One region of the Streptomyces tirandamycinicus genome, then DNA from elsewhere that is predicted to be linked to it. Evidence: riboswitches for the same ligand, from Rfam matches in the RefSeq annotation. Region 1 holds a riboswitch; each other region holds the start of a gene.
What was found. A riboswitch is a leader RNA that binds a small molecule or an ion and turns the genes downstream of it on or off. The one in region 1 is predicted to bind cobalamin.
Positions count from the first base shown of each region.

Region 2: another riboswitch for cobalamin. It lies ahead of DDW44_RS15800 (energy-coupling factor ABC transporter permease); the one in region 1 lies ahead of DDW44_RS07730 (cobalamin biosynthesis protein).
Region 3: another riboswitch for cobalamin. It lies ahead of DDW44_RS20440 (ribonucleoside-diphosphate reductase subunit alpha); the one in region 1 lies ahead of DDW44_RS07730 (cobalamin biosynthesis protein).
Region 4: another riboswitch for cobalamin. It lies ahead of metE (5-methyltetrahydropteroyltriglutamate--homocysteine S-methyltransferase); the one in region 1 lies ahead of DDW44_RS07730 (cobalamin biosynthesis protein).

Region 1 is NZ_CP029188.1:1,731,005-1,734,643, forward strand. Features, by position in the region: gene DDW44_RS07720 (inorganic phosphate transporter) at 41-1,360, shown strand; gene DDW44_RS07725 (hypothetical protein) at 1,373-1,594, shown strand; cobalamin riboswitch at 1,728-1,886, shown strand; partial or broken gene DDW44_RS07730 (cobalamin biosynthesis protein) at 1,918-2,172, shown strand; partial or broken gene DDW44_RS07735 (ABC transporter permease) at 2,166-2,279, shown strand; gene DDW44_RS07740 (hypothetical protein) at 2,284-2,424, shown strand; gene DDW44_RS07745 (RNA polymerase sigma factor) at 2,541-3,639, opposite strand, start outside.
Region 2 is NZ_CP029188.1:3,578,501-3,582,139, reverse strand. Features, by position in the region: gene cbiQ (cobalt ECF transporter T component CbiQ) at 1-363, opposite strand, end outside; gene DDW44_RS15805 (energy-coupling factor ABC transporter substrate-binding protein) at 370-774, opposite strand; gene DDW44_RS15800 (energy-coupling factor ABC transporter permease) at 771-1,463, opposite strand; cobalamin riboswitch at 1,493-1,712, opposite strand; gene DDW44_RS15795 (PTS-dependent dihydroxyacetone kinase phosphotransferase subunit DhaM) at 1,730-2,134, opposite strand; gene dhaL (dihydroxyacetone kinase subunit DhaL) at 2,131-2,817, opposite strand; gene dhaK (dihydroxyacetone kinase subunit DhaK) at 2,821-3,639, opposite strand, start outside.
Region 3 is NZ_CP029188.1:4,598,533-4,602,171, forward strand. Features, by position in the region: gene DDW44_RS20440 (ribonucleoside-diphosphate reductase subunit alpha) at 1-1,845, opposite strand, end outside; cobalamin riboswitch at 1,971-2,113, opposite strand; gene DDW44_RS20445 (GNAT family N-acetyltransferase) at 2,168-2,668, opposite strand; gene DDW44_RS20450 (YbdD/YjiX family protein) at 2,758-2,964, opposite strand; gene DDW44_RS20455 (carbon starvation CstA family protein) at 2,979-3,639, opposite strand, start outside.
Region 4 is NZ_CP029188.1:5,836,451-5,840,089, forward strand. Features, by position in the region: gene metE (5-methyltetrahydropteroyltriglutamate--homocysteine S-methyltransferase) at 1-1,847, opposite strand, end outside; cobalamin riboswitch at 2,036-2,256, opposite strand; gene DDW44_RS25480 (3-hydroxybutyryl-CoA dehydrogenase) at 2,503-3,372, opposite strand; gene aceB (malate synthase A) at 3,369-3,639, opposite strand, start outside.

The DNA of each region.
Region 1 (3,639 bases):
GCGCCACTACCATCCGAACGATTGCCTGGGTACCCGGTTCATGGAGCACATCACCCTGCTGCTCGCGATTGTCGTCGTGACAGCACTCGTGTTCGATTTCACGAACGGCTTCCACGACACCGCCAACGCCATGGCGACGACCATCTCGACGGGTGCGATGAGACCGAAGGCGGCAGTGGCGATGTCCGCCGTGCTGAACCTGGTCGGCGCGTTCCTGTCGGTCGAGGTCGCCAAGACGATCTCGGGCGGCATCATCAACGAGGAGGGCATCCGGCCAGAGGTGATCTTCGCCGCGCTGGTCGGCGCGATCCTCTGGAACCTGCTGACCTGGCTGCTGGGCCTCCCGTCCAGCTCCTCCCACGCCCTCTTCGGCGGCCTCATCGGCGCCGCCGTGATGTCCGCCGGGTTCTCGGCCGTCAACGGCGGCACGATCGTCACCAAGGTCCTGATCCCGGCCGTCGCGGCGCCGCTCGTCGCCGGCCTCGCGGCCCTCGTCGCCACCAGGCTGACGTACCGCATCGGCGGCACCACCGAGAACAGGTCCACCTCCAAGGGCTACCGCGCCGGGCAGATCGCCTCCGCCGGCCTGGTCTCCCTCGCCCACGGCACCAACGACGCGCAGAAGACCATGGGCGTCATCACCCTGGCGCTGGTCACCGGAGGCGTCCTCGCGCCCGGCTCGAACCCCCCGATGTGGGTCATCGTCTCCGCCGGTGTCGCGATCGCGCTCGGCACCTACCTCGGCGGCTGGCGCATCATCCGCACCATGGGCAAGGGGCTGACCGACCTCCAGCCGCAGCAGGGCTTCGCCGCGCAGACCAGTGCCGCGACGGTCATCCTGGCCTCCTCGAACCTCGGCTTCTCGCTCTCCACCACCCAGTCCTGCTCGGGTGCCGTGATGGGTGCCGGCCTCGGCCGCAAGGGCGGTGTGGTCCGCTGGTCCACCGCGACCCGGATGTTCGTCGCCTGGGGCCTGACCCTGCCCGCCGCCGGCCTGGTCGCCGCGGCCGCCGAGTTCCTGACCAAGCAGGGCACCTGGGGCATCGCCGCCGTGGCCGTGCTGCTCGTCGCGGGCTCCGGGGCCATCTGGACGGTCTCGCGCCGCAAGCCGGTCGACCACACCAATGTCACGGACGACGAGATCGAGCCCGCCGGCGTCGTCACCACCGCCATCGCGGCCGTCTCCCCGCCCCCGGCCGGCGTCGCGGCGACCCCGGCGACCGAGCCCGGGACACCGGACGCCGCGTCTACCGCGTCCGCCGCGTCCACGGCAGCCCCGGCGACCGAGCCCGACGCGCTGACGGCCCCCGTCCCGGCCCAGGCCTCCGAGTCCGCTCCGGCGCCCGCCGCCACGGTGTAAGGAAAGAACGACATGAAGATCGACTGGGTAGCTCTGGGCTCCGTCTTCGGCGTGAGCCTCGTCGTGACCGTCGCCCTGGTGGGCCTGTTCACCCTGGGCATCGCGGGTCTCTCCAGGCAGGAGGCCGCGGCCGCGCAGGGAGGCTCGGCCGGCCTCGCCCGCACCGGCGCGTACGCCTGCTTCGCGCTCTGCGCGGCGGCCGTGGCCTTCGGGATCTACTTGATCGTGGTCTGACGCCGCGGCACGACCTCCGGCAGGGGCCGGGCGCACCTCCGGGTGTGCCCGGCCCCTGCCGCATGCCCGCCCCGCACCCCCGCCGCGCCGGCCGTGCGCCCTGTCCCGTCGCAGGTCAAGGGCGAGTTGACGGGCGTTCGGGGCCCGTGGTGGACTTCCGGGGCCACTTACGGCGGCAGAAGAGGAAGCCGGTGCGAATCCGGCGCGGTCCCGCCACTGTCACGGGTGCGCTCCCCCAGGAGCACCAGGGAGCACCCCGGAGCCAGGAACTCTTCGCCGCCGGTCACGTCGAGCCGGGGCGCGGACCCTGAGTGAGGACGAACATGCCTGCCGAACCCGGGGGGCCGGCTCTGCCGCGCCCGGACATCACGTTCGCGTACGGCGCCGCCGCCGGACTGGCCGGTGACCTGCTCCTCGGCGATCCACGCCGCGGGCACCCGGTCGCGGTCTTCGGGCGGGCGGCCGCCGCGGTCGAACGGAGACTCTGGCACGACCACCGCGGCTGGGGCACCCTGCACACCGCGGTGTGCGCCGGGGGCGCGGTCGCCGCGGGCGCGCTGGCCGCGGCCTCAACGCGCCGATGATGTCGATGTACCCGGCGGTCGCCATCATCGTCACCGCCCTGGGCTTCACCCTGCTCGGCGAGGCCATGCGCGAAGCCCTCGACCCGAAGCTGCGAGGTTGATGTCATGCCACTGCTCGATGTGGACGAACTCACCGTCACCTTCGGCGGTCGCGGCCGCAAGGCCGCCAAGGCGGTCGAGACGGCCAAGGCGGTCGAAGGCGTCGAGGCCGTCCCGGCGCGGGGCGCCGGCGCCGCTCGCGGGTGACGCCCGCCGGGCCCGGCCGGTCCGTTCGGCCGGGGTCCGGCGGTCCGTTCATCCCGGGCCGGCGGGGGCGCGCGGCCGGGGTCCGGCGGTTCCGTGCGTCCGGGACCCGGCGGGACTCAGTCCAGATAGCCGCGCAACTGGTCGGCGTAGGCGTGGTCGCGCAGCTTGCCGAGCGTCTTGGACTCGATCTGGCGGATGCGTTCCCGGGTGACGCCGAAGATCCGGCCGATCTCCTCCAGGGTGCGGGGCCGGCCGTCGGCCAGTCCGTAGCGCAGCTGGACGACCTTGCGCTCCCGCTCGCCGAGCGTGGAGAGGACGGCTTCGAGGTGCTGCCGCAGCAGCAGGAAGGCGGCGGACTCCACGGGGGACGCGGCGTCGCCGTCCTCGATGAGGTCGCCGAGGGCGACGTCGTCCTCCTCGCCGACCGGTGCGTGCAGCGACACCGGTTCCTGGGCGAGCCGCAGCACCTCGCCGACGCGTTCGGGCGCGAGATCGAGCTGCGCGGCGACCTCCTCCGCCGTGGGCTCGTAGCCGTGTTCCTGCAGCAGACGCCGCTGGACCCGCACGACGCGGTTGATGAGCTCCACGACGTGGACGGGCACGCGGATCGTCCGGGCCTGGTCGGCGAGGGCCCGCGACATGGCCTGGCGGATCCACCAGGTCGCATACGTGGAGAACTTGTAGCCGCGGGCGTAGTCGAACTTCTCGACGGCGCGGATCAGCCCGAGGTTGCCCTCCTGGACGAGGTCGAGCATGGTCAGCCCGCGCCCGACGTACCGCTTGGCGACGGACACGACGAGCCGCAGATTGGCCTCGATCAGCCGGCGTTTGGCCATCCGTCCCATGACGACGAGCCGGTCGAGGTCGAGGGCGAGCTGGGAGTCGAGGTCGGGGGTGCTGCCCAGCTTCTCCTCGGCGAAGAGGCCCGCCTCGACCCGGCGGGCGAGCTCCACCTCCTCGGCGGCGCTGAGCAGCGGGATGCGCCCGATCTCCCGCAGGTACTGCCGGAACAGGTCGGACGAGGGGGCGTGGCCGCCCGCGTCCCGGCGGGCCGGCGGCACGGGAGCCTCGAGAAGCTCGAACGACCCGGCGGGCTCAGGGGACTCGGCGGGCTCAGGGGACTCGGCGGGCTCGGGAGAACCCAAGGCCCCAGGGGACTCAGGGGACCCGGCAGGCTCGCGGGACTCGCGGGACTCGCGGGACTCGGCGGGCTCG
Region 2 (3,639 bases), 1.8 Mb from region 1:
GAACGCGAACAGCAGCACCCCGAGCGAGGCCGCGGACGTCCGCAGCAGCAGCCGGACCGCGTGCAGGGGCCCGTCGGGCGCGAGCGCCAGGAAGCCGTCCGGGCCGCCCACCGCGAACAGCAGCGGAACCGCACCCGTGACGCAGAATCCCAGCGGGATGCGCCAGGCCCGCCACAGCTGCCGGGGCGCCACCCCGGCCGGTCCGAGCAGCACCGCGACGGCGGCCGCGGCCACCAGGACGGCACCCGGCCACGGCGGCAGCGCGACGGCGCAGACCGTCAGCCCCAGACCGAGCGCCGCCTTCTCGCCCGGATGGCGGCCGCGCCAGCGGCTGCCGTGCGCCGCCGCGTCGATCGGCAGCATCGGGGACTACGCGCCCGCGCCGGCGGGATCGGCCGTCCCGGCGGAATCGGCCGCACCGGCGTCCGCCGCCCGGCCGTCCCGCGTAGCCGTCCGGCCGTCCCGCGCCGCCGCCCGGGCCTCGCCCTGCCGTCGGCCCCTGCGCAGCCCGAAGTAGTACGCGAGGACACCGGCGCCCAGCGCGGCCTGGAGGGCGAACAGGGCCGACTCGACCTCCCCGGACGGCGGTTCGTACAGCGGGGCGAACCAGGGCTCGTAGTCCGGGGCGATCTCCGTGATCGCGGTCTCCGCCTCGCCGTCGGCGCCGGTGAAGGGCTCCTCCTTGTGGTCACCCAGGCCCAGTGCGAGCGGCAGCACCGCCAGCGCGGCCACGATCGCCAGCAGCAGTGTGTTGATCTTCGCGTTGCGGCTCATCGGACTGCGGCCTCCTTCTTCGCCCCGCCCTGGAGGAGCACCCCGAGCCGGGTCAGCTCACCCTTGCTCGACTGCACCAGCAGCCGCATCACCAGGACGGTGAGCAGGCCCTCGCTGATCGCCAGCGGGAACTGGGTGACCGCGAAGATCCCGCCGAACTTGGCCAGGGCCCCCACCACACCGCTGCCCGGGTCGGGGAACGCCAGCGCCAGCTGCACGCTGGTGACGCAGTACGTGGACAGGTCGGCGGTGAACGCGCCCAGGAACACGGCCACCATCAGCGGCGCCCCGGACCGCCGCAGCAGCGCGTACACCCCGAACCCGGCCCAGGGCCCCACGATCGCCAGCGAGAAGACGTTCGCGCCGAGCGTGGTCAGTCCCCCGTGGGCCAGCAGCAGCGCCTGGAAGAGCAGGGTGATCGTGCCGAGGACCGCCATGATCGGCGGCCGGAACAGTATCGCGCCCAGGCCCGTTCCGGTCGGATGGGAGCAACTGCCCGTCACGGAAGGGATCTTGAGCGCGGACAGCACGAAGGTGAAGGCGCCGGACGCGCCGAGCAGCAGCGTGGACTCGGGGTTCGCCCTGACCTCACGGGTCAGCGCCCGTACACCGTGGATCACGAAGGGGGCGGACGCGGCGGCCCAGGCGGCCGCGTGCACAGGGGGCAGAAACCCCTCGGCTATATGCATGGGTTGGGAGACCTCTCCAGCACCTCGTGGATGGACAACGCGCCCTGGCCGGTCTCCTGGCTGACGGGTCATGCCGCCCGGGCTCCGCCTTCCCGGACACCGCGGTCTCCCGCGGCGGTCCAGTGGCTTCCTTGCGGAGAGAGCCGGACTTCCCGATCACAGTGGCGAGGGCCGCACCGGTACTCCACCGGTTTCCCGTTCACCAAGGCCCTGCGACACTAGTGCGTTGACCAGGTGCATCACAAGCCGCGTACGGATGCGTACGGTCACACCTTCCGGTAGCCGTACGCCTCCTCCGCCGCCGCCACCACCGCGTCCAGATCGGCCCCGGCGGCCGCCGTGACCACCGCGGCGACGGCCCCCTCGACGAACGGCGCGTCCACGAGCCTGGTCCGCTCCGGGAGTTCGTCCCCCTCGGCCAGCAGCGCCTTCACCGTCAGCACGGCGCTGCCGATGTCGACCAGCACCGCCACCCCCGCCCCCCGGTCCACCTCGTGCGCGGCGCGGGCGGTGAGCTCCGAACTGGTGCCGAGGCCGCCGTCCGCGGTGCCGCCGGCCGCCGCCACCGGCACGCCGTCGCCCGCGCCGGCCAGCCTCCTGGCGAGGTCGGCGACCGACGCGGCGACCTGCGCGCTGTGCGAGACCAGGACGATCCCGACCACGCCGGTCATCGCGCGGCCTCCTCGAGGGTGCCGATCAGCAGGGCGGAGGACGTCGCCCCCGGATCCTGGTGCCCGACGCTGCGCTCGCCCAGATAGCTCGCGCGGCCCTTGCGCGCCAGCATCGGCACGGTCGCGGCCGCGCCGCCCTCCGCGGCCTCGCGCGCGGCAGCGAAGGACTCGTCCAGCGCCACCGCCGCCGGCTCCAGCGCGTCCAGCATCGTCTTGTCCCCGGCCTTCGCGCCGCCCAGCTGGGCCACCGCCGCGATCCCCGCGCGCAGCGCCTCGGCGAGCTGCGCCCGCGACACCCCGGCCTCGTCGCCGAGGGCCTTGCCCGCGCGCCGCAGCAGCGTCCCGTACAGCGGCCCCGAAGCCCCGCCGACCGTCGAGATCAGCTGCCGCCCGGTCAGCATCAGTACGGCACCGGGGGTGTCCGGCGCGTCCTTCTCCAGCGCGGCCGTCACCGCCGTGAAACCCCGCTGCATATTGGTCCCGTGGTCGGCGTCCCCGATCGCGGCGTCGAGCTCGGTGAGCCGCGCCGCCTCCCGGTTCACCGCCTGGGCGAGGGCGTTCATCCAGCGGAGGAAGAACTCCGCGTCGAGCACCGCGTCTCCGTCTCGTGGCACGTCGGCTCCCTTGTGCGCGTCGTCGCGGCCCGCGGACGCGGCACCGCCGTCGCCGGCCGGGCCGGGCATGGCTCAGCGGCCCCAGCGCAGGGCGGGCGTCTCCACGGGGGCGTCCCACAGCCGCAGGATCTCCTCGTCCGCCTCGCACAGGGTCACCGAGCAGCCCGCCATGTCGAGCGAGGTGACGTAGTTCCCGACCAGGGTCCGGGCCACCGGCACACCGCGCTCGGCCAGCACCCGGTGGACCTCCGCGTTGAACCCGTACAGCTCCAGCAGCGGTGTCGCGCCCATGCCGTTGACCAGGGCCAGCACCGGACTGGACGGCCGGAGGTCGTCGAGGACCGCCTCCACGGCGAAGTCCGCGATCTCCCGCGAGGTCATCATCGGCCGCCGTTCACGGCCGGGTTCGCCGTGGATGCCGATTCCCAACTCCAGCTCGCCGGACGGCAGGTCGAACGTCGGGGTGCCCTTGGCCGGGGTGGTGACGGCGCCGAGCGCGACACCGAAGCTGCGCGACCGCTCGTTGACCCGGCGGGCGACGGCCTCGACCCGCTCCAGCGGGGCGCCCTCCTCGGCCGCGGCGCCCGCGATCTTCTCCACGAAGAGCGTGGCGCCCGTGCCGCGCCGGCCCGCCGTGTACAGGCTGTCCTGGACGGCCACGTCGTCGTTGACGAGCACCTTGGCCACCTGGACGCCCTCGTCCTCGGCGAGCTCCTGCGCCATGTCGAAGTTCAGCACGTCGCCGGTGTAGTTCTTCACCACGAAGAGCACACCCGCCCCGCTGTCCACCGCCGCCGCGGCCCGGGCCATCTGGTCCGGTACCGGGGACGTGAAGACCTCGCCGGGGCACGCCGCCGAGAGCATCCCGACCCCCACGAACCCGCCGTGCAG
Region 3 (3,639 bases), 2.9 Mb from region 1:
GATGGTGGCGGTCGGCGCGATGGCGAGCAGCAGCGAGTTGCGCATGCCGGTGGCGGCGACACGCTCGCGCAGCGCGGCCCAGCGCTCGGGCCACGCGAACTGCGTGTCGTAGTGGTCGGGGTGCAGCACACCCCGGGCGGTGCGGGTCCGCTCCCACGCCGGGAGGGATCCGTGGCGCTCGGCCAGGTCGCAGGACGCCTCGTAGGCGGCCAGCATGATCCGCTCGGCGATGCGCGTGGACAGCGCCTTCGCCCCGGCGGAGTCGAACGGCAGGCGCAGCTTGAAGAAGACGTCCTGCAGGCCCATCGCGCCCAGGCCCACCGGGCGCCACTTGGCGTTGGAGCGGCCGGCCTGCTCGGTCGGGTAGTAGTTGATGTCGACGACCCGGTCGAGGAAGGTCACGGCGGTGCGGACGGTGTCGTCCAGCCGCGCCCAGTCGATCACCTCCTCGCCGTCGGCGGCGTCCGGTACGACGAACGCGCCGAGGTTCACCGAACCGAGGTTGCAGACGGCGGTCTCGCCGTCGTCGGTCACCTCGATGATCTCGGTGCACAGGTTGGAGGAGTGGACGACGGTACCGGGTTCCGCGGTCTGGTTGGCCGTGCGGTTGGACGCGTCCTTGAAGGTCATCCAGCCGTTGCCGGTCTGGGCGAGGGTGCGCATCATGCGCCCGTAGAGCTCACGGGCGGGGATGGTGCGGCGGGCGAGCCCGGCGGCCTCCGCCTTGCGGTACGCGGCGTCGAAGTCGTCGCCCCAGAGGTCGACGAGCTCGGGCACGTCGGCGGGGGAGAACAGCGACCAGTCGGCGTCGGCGTTCACCCGGCGCATGAACTCGTCGGGGATCCAGTGCGCCAGGTTGAGGTTGTGCGTGCGGCGCGCCTCCTCGCCCGTGTTGTCCCGCAGCTCCAGGAACTCCTCGATGTCCGCGTGCCAGGTCTCCAGGTAGACGCAGGCGGCGCCCTTGCGCCGGCCGCCCTGGTTGACGGCGGCCACCGACGAGTCCAGCGTGCGCAGGAACGGCACGATGCCGTTGGAGTGGCCGTTGGTCCCCCGGATGAGCGAACCGCGGGAGCGGATGCGGGAGTACGACAGGCCGATGCCGCCGGCGTGCTTCGAGAGCCGTGCCACCTGGTGGTAGCGCTCGTAGATGGAGTCCAGTTCGTCCAGCGGGGAGTCCAGCAGGTAGCAGGACGACATCTGGGGGTGCCGGGTGCCGGAGTTGAAGAGCGTGGGGGAGGACGGCAGGTAGTCGAGGCGGCTCATCAGCCCGTACAGGGACGCCACTTCGTCCAGCGCGCGCGGGGAGTCGTCCTCGGCGAGACCGCAGGCGACGCGCAGCATGAAGTACTGCGGGGTTTCGATGACCTTGCGGGTGATCGGGTGCCGGAGCAGATAGCGGCTGTAGAGGGTGCGCAGGCCGAAGTAGCCGAAGCGGTCGTCGGCGTCCGGGTCGACCAGCGCGTCGAGACGCCGGGCGTGCGCCCCGGCGAACGCGGCGGTGCGGTCCGCGATCAGCCCCTCGCGGTGGCCGACGGCGATCGAGCCGGAGAACGCGGACGCGCCCTGGCCGGCCGCCTCGTCCGCGATGGTGAGGGTGAGCAGTCGTGCCGCGAGCCGGGAGTACGCCGGGTCCTCGGAGATCAGCCCGGCGGCCGCCTCCGTGGCCAGTTCGCGCAGTTCGGCCTCGTCGGAGCCCGCGTGACGGCCCCGGAGAGCGGCCGCGGCCACCCGGCCGGGGTCGGCGTCGGGCAGGTCGGCGGTGAGCTCGGTCAGGGTCCGCAGGAGCGCGGTGCCTGGTCCGTCGGCGAGCTGCGCTGAAGCAGGATCGGGCGGCGCGATGGTCACGGGGTGCTCTCCCTCGCTCGGCTGGGGGCCGGCGGGGCGGGGGCACGGACGCACACCCGGGCAGGGCGGACCGCGTCCACCGGCCTTTTCCGCGAGGCCCGGACGTCTGGGCACCCGGGCCGGACGGTCCGGGCGCACCGTCGGCAGGTTCTCGGACTCACACGGGGCGTACGGGTCCTGGTTTCGGACCGGCGCACGCCGGTACACCGTTGCGGGACAGTTCCGGATTCCCACCGGATTCCCCTGCGTCGACAGCGAGCACGAGCATACATGTAGGGGCGGCGAGTTGCGGCACCCCCCACATGTTGTGTCGTGAGCCCGTTCAGAGCTCCAGGGCGTAGGTCAGCAGGGGAGGCATGCCGGGCACGGGTGTCCAGTCCCGCCCGGGTGTCCGCGCGAAGCCGAGCCGTCCGTACAGGCGATGGGCGGCGTGCATCGCGGAATGGGTGGAGAGGACCAGCCGTTGACAGCCGAGGGCCCGGGCGCGCTCGGCGCACGCCCGCACCAGCGCCTCCCCCACTCCCCGGCCGCGGGCCGCCGGGTCGACCGCCAGCATCCGGAACTCGGCTTCCAGCGGGCCGGCGACCTCGGCCCAGGGCCCGCCGTACGGAGTGAACGTCACCCCGCCGGCGATCCGCCCCCCGCGGTCGGCCGCGACCAGCACCTCGGCCTCCGCGGCCCGCCGGGGGACGTCCCGCAGCACGGCGAGATAGGGGTCGTCCTCGCCGAAGTCCAGCAGCCCGCCGTCGAGGTACGCCCGCGTCGTGACCGCCCCGAGGGCCTCGTGGTCGCCGGGCTCCGCGCGCCTGATGGTGATGTCCATGTCGGCAGTGTGCTCCACGGGTACGGCGCAGGCCTCCGCTTTCCCCGGAGGGGGCGCGGAGGCCCGTGGGCGGCGGTCGGACCGGGTGGTCAGCAGCAGCGGAACCCCTTGCGGGGGTCGGCCTCCCGCTCGTCCGTGCGGCGGCGTTCGAACTCGCGGCGGGACATCACCTCCGCGTCGGGGTCGTGCGACCGCGTGTGGGCCACATAGCGGTCGTACACCGACTCGCCCGAGACCTCGCGCACGTACCAGCGGATCCAGCCCACCGCGCGCCGCACGCCGCTCACCATCGCCATACCCGCCACGGTACTCACGTCCTGCCGCTTCCGGCAGCCTCGTGGCCGCCGGCGCCGGCGCCGGCCGTCGCGAGCTCCGCCTTCTCCTCCTTGGTGGCGAACAGCCCGGCGGGCGCGACGAGCTTCGACTCGACGTACGGGACCTCGGCGAGCCGGACGGTCTCCGGCTTGCTGATCGACCGGAAGCAGACCCGGGCGGCGTCCGCCAGGACCACCACGATGAGCAGGGCGAACAGCGCCGCGAGCACGCCGTCGACGGTGGAGTTGGTGACGATGGTGTGCATGTCGTCCATCGACTTCGCCGGAGCCAGCACCTCGCCGGAGTCGATGCCCGCCTGGTACTTCTCGCGCTGGGAGAAGAAGCCCACCTTGGGGTCGCCGGAGAAGACCTTCTGCCAGCTCGCGGTGAGGGTGACCGTGGCGTCCCAGGCGAGCGGGACCGCCGTGACCCACGCCCACTTGAGGCGTCCGGACTTCACCAGCAGCGTGGTGCAGACGGCGAGGGCGACGGCCGCGAGGAGCTGGTTGGCGATGCCGAAGAGCGGGAAGAGCTGGTTGATGCCGCCGAGCGGGTCGTGCACGCCGACCCAGAGGAAGTAGCCCCAGCCGCCGACGACGACCGCGCTGGCGAACCAGACGCCGGGCTTCCAGCTGACCTGCTTCATCGGCGGGTAG
Region 4 (3,639 bases), 4.1 Mb from region 1:
GGCTCGTCGACCTGGATCACCGAGGTCCCGGCCGCTTCGAGGTCGTCCACCTCGTCGCGGAGGGCGAGGGCGACCTGCCGGGCGGTGTCGGCGAGGGACTGGTCGTCGCGGACGAAGGACCAGGCGAGCATGGTGACCGGGCCCGTGAGCATGCCCTTGACCGGGCGGGTCGTGAGGGACTGGGCGTACGTCGTCCAGCGCACCGTCATCGGCTCGGGGCGGGAGATGTCGCCGGCGAGGATCGGCGGCCGGACGTAGCGTGTGCCGTACGACTGCACCCAGCCGTGCTGGGTGGCCAGGTAGCCGGTGAGCTGCTCGGCGAAGTACTGGACCATGTCGTTGCGTTCGGCCTCGCCGTGCACCAGTACGTCGATGCCGGTCTTCTCCTGGAAGGAGACGACCTCCTGGATCTCGGCCCTGATGCGCTCCTCGTAGCCCGCGGTGCCGATGCGGCCGGCCCGGAGGTCGGCGCGGGCGGTGCGCAGCTCGTCGGTCTGGGGGAACGAGCCGATGGTGGTGGTCGGCAGCAGGGGCAGGCCGAGGTGGGCGCGCTGGGCCTCGGCGCGCCGGGCGTACGGCTGGGAGCGGCGGGCGTCTGAGTCGGTGATCGCCGCGCTCCGGGCCCGTACCGCCGGGTCGTGGGTGATCGGGGAGCCGGCCCGGGAGGCCAGGTCGGCCCGGTTGGCGGCCAGCTCGGCGGTGATCGCGCCGGTGCCCTCGGAGAGGCCCCTGGCGAGGGTGACGATCTCGTCCGTCTTCTGCCCGGCGAAGGCCAGCCAGCGCAGGATCTGCGCGTCGATGTCCCGCTCGGCCGCCGCGTCGAGGGGCACATGGAGGAGGGAGCAGGAGGCGGCGACGTCGACCCGGCCGGCGAGCCCGAGCAGGGTGCCCAGCGTGGCCAGGGACTTCTCCAGGTCGTTCACCCAGATGTTGCGGCCGTTGACCACCCCGGCGACCAGGCGCCTGCCGGGCAGGCCCCCGGCGGCCGCGAGTGCTTCGAGGTTGGCGGCGGCGGCCTCGGTGAAGTCGAGGGCGAGCCCGTCGACGGGGGCCTTGGCGAGCACCGGCAGGGCGTCGCCGAGCCGGTCGAAGTAGGAGGCGACGAGCAGCTTCGGCCGGTCGCGGAGCCCGCCGAGGTACGCGTAGGCGCGGGCGGCCGCGTCGAGTTCGGCTGGGGTGCGGTCCTGCACCAGGGCCGGTTCGTCGAGCTGCACCCACTCGGCTCCCGCCGCCCTCAGGTCGGCCAGAATCTCCCCGTACACGGGCAGCAGGCGGTCCAGCAGGGTGAGCGGGTCGAAGCCGGCGGCCACGCCCGGGGCGGGCTTGGCCAGGAGCAGGTAGGTGACCGGGCCGACCAGGACGGGCCGGGCGCTGAGGCCGAGCGCGAGCGCCTCACCCAGCTCGCCGACCTGCTTGCCGGAGTCTGCCGCGAACATGGTGTCCGGTCCCAGCTCGGGCACCAGGTAGTGGTAGTTGGTGTCGAACCACTTCGTCATCTCCAGCGGCGCCACGTCCCGGGTGCCCCGCGCCATGGCGAAGTAGCCGTCGAGGGCGTCGGCGTCGACGGCCGCCCGGTGGCGGGCGGGGATCGCGCCGACCATGACCGTGGTGTCGAGGACGTGGTCGTAGTACGAGAAGTCCCCGGTGGGCACCTCGTGCACGCCGGCGTCGGCGAGCAGCCGCCAGTTCGCACGGCGCAGGCCGGCGGCCGTGGTCCGAAGGGCGCCGGCGGTGACGCGGCCCTTCCAGTACCCCTCGATCGCCTTCTTCAGCTCCCGGTTCGGGCCCTGACGGGGGTAGCCGAACACGGTGGCCCGTGCTGCCGCGGCTGCGGACTTGTCGGTCACGGAGATCTCCTTCGCGAGATGATTCCCTGAGGTCCCGGAGAAGGGGACGAGCGCGCGAAGGTGGCGGACCGGGCGGAGCGGCCCCGCGTGGCGGGCGCGGTCGTCCGTCTGGTCTGAACTCCCCCGGACCACGTCCGAGGGCGCCGCCGACCCGCCCTCGAGGTCACCGGGATGTCCGCGCACGGTGGTCCGCGCACGGGCAACGGGCAGGTCTTCGGACTCACGGGCACGCCACTCCACGAAGGAGGGCACCTACTGGCCGTCGCTTCCCGGACCCGGGCGGGTCCAGTGCGTGTGACGGCGGTCGTTCCCGCTCACCGCTGCGGGGCAGTCCCGGATTCCCACCGGGTTCCCTCTTACGACGCAGCCCGCCTGGCGGGCGGGGCGAACCAGCTGCACGGGCCAGCCTACGGCGCGCACCGGCCCCGCGGACAGCACCGTCCGTCCTTCGGATGGTGAGGTCGGTGGTGAGGCGGGACGCGGTCCGCGGTGCTCGGAGCGGCCGAAGGGCGGGGAGCGCGCATCGCGCTCCCCGCCCCCTCCCCTGTTGCTCCCCCCGGCTCCCTCGTCCGGTGGGGTGGGGCCCGGGCCCCTCAGCCCGGGCCGACCGGGCTCCTCGGCCCGGTGGTTCGGTTCCCGCCGCCGTCGCGGCCCCTCAGCCGCGGTCGTACGTGTGGAATCCGCGGCCGGTCTTCCGGCCCAGCAGCCCGGCCTCGACCATCCGCTGCAGCAGCGGCGGCGGGGCGTACAGCGGCTCCTTGAACTCGTCGTACAGGGACTCCGCGATGGAGGCCACGGTGTCCAGGCCGATCAGGTCCGCGAGCTTCAGCGGGCCCATGGGGTGGGCGCAGCCCAGTTCCATGCCGGCGTCGATGCCGGCGGCGGAGGCGAATCCCGACTCCGCCATCCGGATCGCGGACAGGAGGTACGGCACGAGCAGGGCGTTGACCACGAAGCCGGCCCGGTCCTGCGACCGGATCACGGTCTTGCCCAGCAGGCGCGCGGCGAAGTCCTCGACCGCCGCGGCGGTTTCCGCCGACGTGTGCAGCGAGGTGACGACCTCCACCAGCGGCAGCACGGGCACCGGGTTGAAGAAGTGCAGTCCCACCACCCGGTCGGCGCGGCCGGTGGCCATACCGAGGCGCATCACGGGCAGGGAGGAGGTGTTGCTGGCGAGGATCGCCTCCGGGTCTTCGACGATCTTGTCGAGGGCGGCGAAGACCCCGGTCTTGGCGTCGGGGTTCTCCACGACGGCCTCGACGACCAGCTGCCGGTCGGCCAGGTCCTCGAGGTTCCCGGTGAAGACCAGCCTGGACAGGGCGTCCCGCGCCGTGTCCCGCTCCAGCTTCCCGCGCCCGACCGCCCGGTCCAGGGAGGCGACGACCCGCTCCCGTGCGGCGCAGGCGGCCACGGAGTCCACCTCGCACACCACGGTGTCCAGTCCGGACCGCGCGCAGACCTCGGCGATACCTGCCCCCATCTGGCCGCCGCCGACGACGCCGACGCGCCGGATGCCCGCGCTCATGATCCGGCCCCCGCGCGCTGGACGAGGTGACGGGAGTAGGCGTCCGGGGTGAAGAACAGCGGCAGTTCGGCGGCCAGGGCGGTGCGTTCGAAGAGGGCGCGGACCTCGTCGACGGCCGCCCAGGGGAACTCGGCCGCCAGCGCGTCGAGTTCGTTGTCGAGGAGGCGCAGCACGGTCTCGCGGTCGACGACGCGGTGCCGCAGCCACTGCCAGATCTGCACCCGGGCGATCTCGGCGGTGGCGGCGTCCTCCATGAGCCCGTGCAGC